Regions from separate parts of the Pseudomonas germanica genome, predicted to be linked through region 1. Evidence: riboswitches for the same ligand, from Rfam matches in the RefSeq annotation. Region 1 holds a riboswitch; each other region holds the start of a gene.
The links. A riboswitch is a leader RNA that binds a small molecule or an ion and turns the genes downstream of it on or off. The one in region 1 is predicted to bind cobalamin.

Region 1 (3,268 bases):
GCGTCACTTTTCATCCCGGCTACAAAGATCAACTGGAAAACGGCGAACTGCTGGACAACCTGATAGTAGCGATCAACGAGGTGACCAAGCGCTGCAACACCGATGGCATCGCCCTGTGCCTGGAGAACATGGGCGGTCAGCGGCCGAAATTCCCGGTCTTCACCGTCGAGGAACACCTGCGCTTTCACAAGGAGACCGGGTGCTTCGTGACCATCGACGTGACGCATCTGTGCTCACTGCTGCCGTATGGTGAAAGCCTGTTCAAAGCCATTGCCGATCTGGCGCCGGTTACCCGGCATCTGCACATTGCCGACCTCAACAACACCCACCATCAACATCTGCCGATTGGCGAAGGCAACTTGCGCCTGAGCGATGTGCTCAATCGCTTCGCGGTCAACGGCTATCGGGGTGTGGCCGTGGTGGAAGAGTTCATTCCGCGCTTCTCCACCGAGTACTACCTGGAAAAAGCCCTGGCCTATAAGAACGGCGTAGAGCAATTGCTGGCCGGCTCGCGGCACAGCACTCATGCTGGTTGAGTCGAACCTGGCAAAACCGGCGTCGCGCAGCGAGATCGCGACCGGTATCCGCGATGCGCTACCGTTCGTCTTCTCTCTGCTGCTGACCTTCACCCTGATCGGCATGCTCGGGCGCCGCCATGGTCTGGATCTTCCGGCCATGGTGGTTTTCAGCGGTACGGTAATGGCCTCGCCGTTGCAACTGACGCTGCTGGAAACCCCCGCGCACCTGCTTAACGCCTTTGGCGTGCTGGTCTCGGCGCTGAGTATCAACTTGCGTTTTCTGGTCTTCACACTGAGCCTGAAATCCAGCCTCCAGGGCCCGGTCAAAGCGTTCGTCCCCGCCCTGGCGGTGATGGCAAATGCGGCTTTCACGTTGATGTCGATCCGCAAGGATCAGCAACCGATCAGCCGCCCGTATGCCAACACCGTGTGCTTTCTGCTGTACGCCGCCGCCCTGCTTGGCACCGTGGTCGGGTATTGCTTCGCCAGCGTGGCCGACAACGCAGTGATGGATCACGTCAGTGTGGTGATCGCGATTTTCATCAGCGCTTCGCTTGGCAAGATGGCCCGCGACCGTCACAGCTTCCATGCGCAATGGATTGCCGGCCTGGCCACCGCCGCGAGCTTGCTGTGGCTGGGCGAGGTCAGCTTGCTGCTGGTGCTAGCCATCACCGTTCTGACGAGCTATGTCTATGATTGAACCTGGTACTTTCTGGCTGTACGTACTGATTTGCGCGCTGGTTTCGATCGTCTGCCGCTTGCTGCCGCTGGCCGTCGATGTCGAACGGCTTTCGGCAACTGCCCGCGCTTTCATCGATCGTCTGGGAAAATACACATCGGTGGCGATGCTCGTCAGCCTGCTGGCGGTCTCACTCTATCCTTTGGCCAGCCAGCACCTGGCGGCCATGCCATGGATCCTGCCGGTGGCGTTGGCGTGGCTGCTGAGCCTGACGCGAATCAAATCCTATTATGCGTTCCTGATGGCGCTGGGGGTGTACGTCCTGCTGATCATGCGCTAGGCGCCGATTGACTCAAATCCCCCGCCCATGCTCTCCTACACAACTTGTTACGGGTGCCCTTCACAGGGTGAAACGGGAAACCGGTGAATCATGTGCTTTACTCAAGCCCATGTCAGTCCGGTGCTGCCCCCGCAACGGTAAGCGAGCGAAGCGTCAAAACCACTGTGCCGATACGGTATGGGAAGGTGACGCTTGCAGGTCGGCCTGACGCCAACCCCTCGTGAGCCCGGAGACCGGCCCGCAACACACAGCCCGCATTTGTGCGGCGCTGCACATAACAAACCCGCGGTGGGCGGGCGCTGTTCGAACCTCTGCGAGCCCGACCCGCAGGGGTTTTCATGCGCTCTATTCACCCGCTGACACTCCAGAGGGAAGCGCCATGTCGATCATCAGCAGCACCGGCAGCAACACGGACAAAATCGCCAGCACCACCACCCTGAGCCAACGCCTGACCGCCGCGATCTTTGCATCGATCCTCGGCGCCAGTCTGGTTTACTTTGCCGGCTTCTCGCACATCGAAGCGGTGCACAACGCCGCCCACGATACCCGCCACAGCGCCGCGTTCCCGTGCCATTGAGACCTGCCGACATGATCAAGCGTATCGCGCAAACTGCAGGTTTCTCTGGTCTGCTGGCCGCCCTGCTCCTCACTCTGCTGCAAAGCTTCTGGGTTTCGCCGCTGATTCTGCAGGCGGAAACCTTCGAGAAGTCCGAGCCGGTGGCGGTTCACGAACACGCCGCTGGCGTGGCTGCGCACACCCATGATGCCGAGGCCTGGGAGCCGGAAGACGGCTGGCAGCGCGTAGTCTCGACCACTGGCGGTAATCTGGTCGTAGCCGTCGGTTTCGCCCTGATGCTCGCCGGCCTCTACACCCTGCGCGCGCCGACCAAAACTTCGCAGGGCCTGCTCTGGGGCCTGGCCGGTTACGCGACGTTCGTGCTTGCTCCGACCTTGGGCCTGCCACCAGAACTGCCGGGCACCGCTGCGGCCGATCTGGCTTCGCGGCAGACGTGGTGGATCGGCACGGCCGCTTCGACGGCTGTAGGTCTGTCGCTGATCGCGTTCAGCCGTCACTGGCTGATGAAGGTCCTCGGTGTGGCCATCCTCGCTGTGCCCCACGTGATCGGCGCACCGCAACCGGAAGTGCATTCGATGCTCGCCCCCGAAGCACTCGAAGCTCAGTTCAAAATCGCTTCGCAGTTGACCAACGTGGCGTTCTGGCTGGCCCTGGGCCTGATCAGCGCCTGGTTGTTCCGCCGCAACAGCGCTGGTCAATACCACGCATGACCGATGACCGCGCAGCGCCGACCTTCGTGGTCGGCCTGGGCTGCCAGCGCGGCTGCCCGGCCAGTACGCTGCGCGCGTTACTCGATCAAGCGTTACAGGCGCATCGCATTGAGCTTGAGGCGGTGAAAGCGCTGGCCAGTATCGACTTGAAGCGCGACGAGCCCGGCCTGCAAGAACTTGCTGCACAACTGGCTCTGCCCCTGCTGTACTTCAGCAGTGACGAACTGGCCAGCTACCAACAGCGGCTCAGTCACCATTCACAGATTGCTTACGAACGCACCGGTTGCTACGGCGTCGCCGAAAGTGCCGCGCTTGCGCTCGCTGAACAGCTGATTCAAGCGCCGGCAAAACTGCTGATCTCCCGGCAAAAATATGCTCAGGCAACGCTGGCATTGGCCGGCGCGGCGTAAAATCCCGATAATCCCCGCCATTGATCATGAGCGT
Region 2 (3,268 bases), 950 kb from region 1:
CCAGCGCCCGCCGATGCCACAGGCACACAACCAACCCCAACACGGCCACTGGCACCGCCAGCCACACCGACGGCCAGCGCACGCCGCCGAGATTGCCCAGCAGCCAGAACATGATCCCGCGTGCCTGCTCGGAGCTTGCCGAGCGGGTGATCAGAAACGCCGTCAGCGCATTGAACAGCTGCGAACCGGCGATCCCCGCGAGAATGATCTGCCCGGTACCGCTGGCGGAGCCGCTGACCCGCGCCAGCACAATCACCAGCACGAACGCCGTGACCGCGCCGGCGAAGGCACCGACCGAGAGTGAGATGATCCCGGCACCTACGCCAAGCAGCGCGACCATCACGGCCCCGGTCGAGGCGCCGGCAGAAATGCCCAGCAGATACGGATCGGCCAACGGATTGCGCAGCAGCGACTGCAAAATCACTCCGCAGGTCGCTAAGCCGGCACCGCATGCCGCCGCGACCAATGCCCGGGTCAGGCGGTAGTTCCAGACGATGCCTTCATCGATCGGGTCGAGGACATGCCCGGCGCCCCACAATTTGTTCGCTAGCACTTGCAACACCACGTCCGGTGCAATCGAGGTTTCACCGATGGCCACGCCGGCGACCACTGCAATCAACAGGGTCGCCAGGGCCAGGAGCGTGCGGATCAGGCTGGCACTCATTGCGACAGGTCATAGCCGTTGATGGCCGTGGCCAATTGCTCAATGCCCTCGAACATGCGCAGGCTGGCCTGCATGGCCATGGCATCAAGAATGATGATGCGGTTGTGCTTCACCGCGTCCATGTTGCGCGTCACCGGATCACTGCGCAGGAAGGCGAGTTTCTTTTCATAGTCGTCGGCGGGGAAACGTCGACGATCCATGCGCGCGATGACCAGGAAGGTCGGATTGGCCTTGGCGATGGTTTCCCAACCGACGGTTGGCCACTCCTCATCGGACGCCACCACGTTGCGCACGCCGAGGGTGCTGAGCATGAAATCGGGAACGCCTTTGTGCCCGGCCACGAACGGCTCGATGTCCATTTGTGCGCTGGAGAACCACACCAGCGCGCTGGCGTCTTTGAGCTGTTTGCCTTGGGCGGTGGCAATCGATTTGGCGAGACTGGCCTTGAGTTGATCATTGAGCTGCTGGCCACGCTCCTGAACATCGAAGATCTGCGCCAGTTGGCTCACGCTTTTGTAAATCGTCTCGATGCGAAACGGCGCCAGTCGCGTGCCATCGGCGCCGACGAGGTTGTCCTTGGCTTCGCAATCGGAAGGCAGCAGATAGGTCGGAATCTTCAGTTCATGAAACTGCTCGCGAGTGCCCACCGCGCCTTGCGGGCCGACCATCCATTCCAGTTCCACGGCGACCAGTTCCGGACGCTTGCCGATCACCGATTCGAAACTCGGTTCGTTGTCAGCCAGACGCTCGATCTTGTCATCCTGCGCTTTGTATTTGGCCAGCACATTGTTGAACCACAACGAGGTGCCGACGACTTTGTCGCCCAGGCCCATGGCGTAGAGCATTTCCGTGCCGGCCTGGCCGATGGTCACGGTGCGCGTCGGTGCGTGCTGGAAGGTCAGGGTGCTGCCGCAGTTCTCGACCGTCAGTGGATAGACAGTCGGTGCCGCCTGCGCCAGGGCGCCAAGGCTCAGGCCGGTAAAGAGGGTGGCAACGCGGGGCAGCAGCATGGGGCAGTCTCCAGGGGAACCGTACGGGGAGCGGGAGAGTACGGTCTGGAAACACACCATCGAACGCGGTCAGGAAAACAGCGCAAGGCCGGGCAGCCAACGAAGACGCGCACGGCACGATGTCCTTCCCGGACACCCCGCCGGTTAGTAATTACTGTGCCGGCAGGTCTCCTGACTGATGCGTCATCGCCTGGCTCCGGCCTTCCCGGGATTCACCCAGTGGCAGTCGTGGAGCAGGCTCGGCACCTACAGTTGCGGGGGCAGTTCCGATCAGTGCTGTGCAAGCACCTCGGATTCCCTATTAGTCCCGTTCGGGAACCGACGGCGGCATGGTAGTCGATCGAGCCGCTGAAGGGGAGACGAATCTGCCGTGGCGAGGATTAGTGTTGGCTCATCAAACCGTGCAATACGCCCAAACGCAGGCCCGGTTCGGAGGGCAGCATTTGTGCGATACCGAATACTTTGAATGCCGCCAGCATTAACACCAGACCGCCGGGCAGAATGCTCTGGCGGTGTGGTTGCAGACCGGCAAGCTTGAGTTGTTGCACGTTGTTTACCTTCAACAACAGCAGCGACAGGCGCAGCAGTCCGCCGTAGGTGATGCCGTCCTGACCGAAGTCGTTGAGGCGATTGGTCTTGAGCACTTTGGCGAGCATGCGCGCGGTGCCGGAAGAGCCGATGGTCTGCTGCCAGCCTTGCGCGCGATAGCGCTTGGCGACATGTTCAAACTGCAGAATGGCGAAGCGTTCAGCCTCCTGTAGCGCGCCGGCGGACACATCGCCGCCGCGAAAGAATCGCGTGCTCAAGGTGCCGCTGCCGATGGCGATGCTTTCGGTTAACAAGGGTTGTGAGCCCTGGCCGAGGATCAGCTCGGTGGAGCCGCCGCCGATGTCGACTACCAGGCGCAGGTCGTCGGCGCTGGGCAAGGCGTGAGTTACGCCGGCGTAGACCAGCCGCGCCTCTTCATGGCCGCAAATGACGTCGATGGGAAAGCCCAGATGCCGCTCGGCACTGGCCAGAAAAAGTTGCGCGTTGTCCGCTTCACGCACCGCGCTGGTGGCCACCGCACGAACACGGCCGGCCTCGAAACCACGCAGCTTCTTGCCGAACCGCGCCAACGCCTGCCAGCCGCGATCCAGTGCCAGTGCATCCAGCGCACCACCGTCAAAGCCTTCGGCAAGGCGCACCGGCTCGCGCAGGGTTTTCACTTCCTGAATCTGCAAGCCTTTGCGGCTGCGCACCGACTGGCCGATCATCAGGCGAAAGGCGTTCGAACCCAGGTCGATGGCGGCAAACAGCGAGGCGTCGTCTTTCATGGGAATCCTTGCAGAGCATCCGTCGCGAGGCTCAAGACGGTTTGCGAGGATTCTGCCGTGATCTTGATGACATCCTGATGACGGGGGCGGGGCGGTTGAATGAATTTTCGGCTGTCATGACACTGTCATTATCCGGCGTCTATGCTGCGGTCAATACATCGCGTGTTCTTAAAGTTTTTGCTGCCATTTTTGGCAGCTTTTTTTTGCCCGCGATCTGGCTGTTGATCGTTCCCACGCTCTGCGTGGGAATGCCTCTAGGGACGCTCTGCGTCCAGTGA
Region 3 (3,268 bases), 1.8 Mb from region 1:
GTGCAGTTCCGGATACCCACCGGGCAAATATAGGCTGTCCGCTTCAGGCAATTGCGTGTCGCGGATCGGCGAGAAGAAACTCAACTCGGCGCCCATCGCCCGCAATAGATCGAGACTCGCGCCGTAGGTAAAAGCAAACGCTTCATCACGGGCGACGGCAATTCGCACATTCTTCAGCAACGGCTCGACAGCGATCACGTCCGGTGCAGCAAACTCCACGGCCGGTGGCAGCGCTACCTCGCAACTGCTGGCCAATGCGTCGGCGGCGGCGTCGAGACGCACATCCAGATCATTCAATTCACTGGCCTGGACCAGGCCGAGATGACGACTTGGCAACTCGATGCCCGTCTCACGGGACAATGCGCCATACCAACGCAGGCCTTCGGTGAGGCTGCCTTCGAGCAATTGCGCATGGCGCAAGGTGCCGACACGGTTGGCCAGCACGCCAGCAAACGGCAAGTCCGGCTGATACCTGGCCAAACCGAGCGCCAACGCACCAAAAGTCTGTGCCATGGCCGTGCCGTCGATCACACCGAGCACCGGCACGCCGAAGTGCCGCGCCAGATCGGCGCTGGAAGGCGTGCCGTCGAACAGGCCCATCACGCCTTCGATCAGAATCAGATCCGCCTCATTGGCGGCTTCCCACAACAGACGACGACTTTCCTGCTCGCCGACCATCCACATGTCCAGTTGATACACCGGCGCACCGCTGGCGCGCTCGAGAATCATCGGATCAAGGAAGTCCGGGCCGCATTTGAACACGCGCACTTTGCGCCCCTGATTGCGATGCAAACGGGCGAGCGCGGCGGTGACGGTGGTCTTGCCCTGACCGGAGGCCGGCGCGGCGATGAGCACCGCCGGGCAGTGACGTGGTTGATTCAAAGTTCGACGCCTTTCTGCGCTTTGATGCCGGCCTGGAAAGCGTGTTTGAGCATGCCCATTTCGGTGACCGTGTCGCCCATCTCGATCATTTCCGGCTTGGCCGCGCGACCGGTGACGATCACATGCTGCATCGGCGGACGCGCCTGCAAATCGCTGAGCACCTGATCAAGATCGAGGTAGCCGTGCTTGAGGGCGATGTTCAATTCGTCGAGCACCACCAGGCCGATCGACGGATCACGCAGCAATTCACGGGACACGGCCCACGCGGCTTCGGCGGCGGCGATGTCGCGCTGACGATCCTGGGTTTCCCAAGTGAAGCCCTCGCCCATCACGTGAAAGCGCACTTGCTCGGGGAAGCGCCGGAAGAACAACTCTTCGCCGGTGCTGTTGCGGCCCTTGATGAACTGCACCACACCGCACTGCATGCCGTGGCCCATGGCGCGGGCGAGCATGCCGAACGCCGAGCTGCTTTTGCCTTTGCCATTGCCGGTGAGCACCAGCACCAGGCCGCACTCGTCGGGCGAGTTGGCAATGCGTTCGTCGATCACGGCTTTTTTGCGCTGCATACGCGCCAGATGGCGTTCGTCGCGCTCGGGGGAATCAGTCATGGGGGAGCTCTCCGTTGAGGCTGGATAACGGCGGGCAGGCACAAGAATAGAAGGCAAAAAGCCTGGCATCGCCCACCGTGATGCCGCTGGATGGATCAGGCCGGTCTCCGGGCTCATGAGCGGCGCATGCCTGACTGCGCGCCTTCCCGCTTCTTTCGAGGCAGTGGCTCAAGGCGCAGTTTTCACTCATTTACCGTTGCGGGGGCAGCGCCGGGATCGTGGTGGTTCTTCGTGCGAAGACAACCCTCACCGGCTTCCCTGTTTCACTCTGTCGACGCAGGTCACAGAGCACCTGAAACAAGCCGCGAAGGTTAGAGGGTTGGGGGTGGAGCGTCAATTAAAGAGGCGGCCATCGGGCGAATAACTGCCGCCGATCACTTATCTGCCGCCAATCTTGTGCCACACTGATACAAATGATATCAAAGAGCCATGCTTTTCTCGAAAAGCCCACTACAACAATAAAGGATGATGACGATGCAAGGCATGATCATCAGCAACCCGCGCCTGGAATTCCTGCGCCCGGTGCTTGAACGCTGGTTTGACTGTATCGACCGCTACAACGCCGTGCGCGGCGACAGCGACACCCCTTACTGGCATGACGAGAAAGCCAATCTCGGAGTGCTCTCGGCCGCAGCCTGGATGGCTGAGCTGGTCACTTTGAACGACACTGCCACGCGCAAGCAGAACGAAGAAGGCGAGCGCAATGCCCGCGCCGATCTGTTTCTCGCCGGTGCCGAAGACCGCGCCTTTATCCAGGCCACTCAGCGCTGGCCAAAGGTTACCAACCTGAATCTGACTCAAGCCCTGCTGGACATCACCAACGACGCCAAACGCATCAGCTATGCCAGCGACCTCAAGCTCGGCTGCCTGTTTGTCGCGCCGCAGAAAGCCCAGCACAGCGCCAGCCCCGAAGAACTGCAAGACATGGTCGACGACCTGCAAAAGGAACACACCTGCGCGGTCGCCTGGTATTTCCCCTACGCCTACCGCAAATTGCGCAGCGAAGCGGGCAACTATCACCCGGGCATCGCCGTGCTGTTCAAGGAAGCCCGCGGCTGAGCAGTTGAACCATCGGGCTTGCGCCCTTCTCTATGATTAGGAATGCATTCATAGGGAAGATCAGCAATGCGCAAGCCCCAGCTCGTTTTTGTCATCGCCTTCGCCGGAGGGCTCGCCGCCTGTGGTGAATCCTCCAGCCTGCAAGTCTCCGACGGCACCGGCCCATCACCGAAATTGCCTGAACCAAACAAGACCCTGATTCCGACGGTTAACATTGCCCCGGCGATCGGCTGGCCCGACGGCGGCAAACCGACTGCGGCGGCTGGCACTCAGGTCGCGTCATTCGCCGAAGGCCTCGATCATCCGCGCTGGCTCTATGTGTTGCCCAACGGCGATGTGCTGGTGGCGGAAACCAACGCTCCACCCAAGCCTGATGACAGCAGCGGCATTCGTGGCTGGGTGATGAAGAAAGTCATGGGCAAGGCCGGCGCTGGCGTGCCGAGTCCGAACCGCATCACCTTGCTGCGTGACGCCGATCATGATGGCGTTGCCGAGACCCGCACGGTGTTTCTGCAGAACCTCAACTCGCCGCTCGGCATGACCCTGGTCGGCAACGATCTGTACGTCGCCGATACCGATCGCCTGCTGCGCTTCAACTACGAACCCGGCGCGACCGAGATCAAGTCGCAGCCAATCAAGGTTGTCGATCTGCCCGGCGGCACGCTGAATCACCACTGGACCAAAAACGTTATTGCCAGCAAGGACGGCAGCAAGCTCTA

Region 2: another riboswitch for cobalamin. It lies ahead of J0G10_RS13470 (ABC transporter substrate-binding protein); the one in region 1 lies ahead of J0G10_RS17490 (CbtB domain-containing protein).
Region 3: another riboswitch for cobalamin. It lies ahead of cobO (cob(I)yrinic acid a,c-diamide adenosyltransferase); the one in region 1 lies ahead of J0G10_RS17490 (CbtB domain-containing protein).

Annotation. Positions count from the first base shown of each region.
Region 1 is NZ_CP071586.1:3,948,875-3,952,142, forward strand. It holds gene J0G10_RS17475 (sugar phosphate isomerase/epimerase family protein) at 1-536, shown strand, start outside; gene J0G10_RS17480 (AzlC family ABC transporter permease) at 526-1,218, shown strand; gene J0G10_RS17485 (hypothetical protein) at 1,211-1,537, shown strand; cobalamin riboswitch at 1,572-1,793, shown strand; gene J0G10_RS17490 (CbtB domain-containing protein) at 1,917-2,114, shown strand; gene J0G10_RS17495 (CbtA family protein) at 2,126-2,824, shown strand; gene J0G10_RS17500 (cobalamin biosynthesis protein) at 2,821-3,234, shown strand.
Region 2 is NZ_CP071586.1:3,001,449-3,004,716, forward strand. It holds gene J0G10_RS13465 (FecCD family ABC transporter permease) at 1-652, opposite strand, end outside; gene J0G10_RS13470 (ABC transporter substrate-binding protein) at 661-1,674, opposite strand; cobalamin riboswitch at 1,819-2,012, opposite strand; gene J0G10_RS13475 (Ppx/GppA family phosphatase) at 2,055-2,990, opposite strand; gene J0G10_RS13480 (hypothetical protein) at 2,999-3,268, shown strand.
Region 3 is NZ_CP071586.1:2,149,620-2,152,887, reverse strand. It holds gene J0G10_RS09545 (cobyrinate a,c-diamide synthase) at 1-882, opposite strand, end outside; gene cobO (cob(I)yrinic acid a,c-diamide adenosyltransferase) at 879-1,490, opposite strand; cobalamin riboswitch at 1,572-1,801, opposite strand; gene J0G10_RS09535 (hypothetical protein) at 1,965-2,549, shown strand; gene J0G10_RS09530 (PQQ-dependent sugar dehydrogenase) at 2,616-3,268, shown strand, end outside.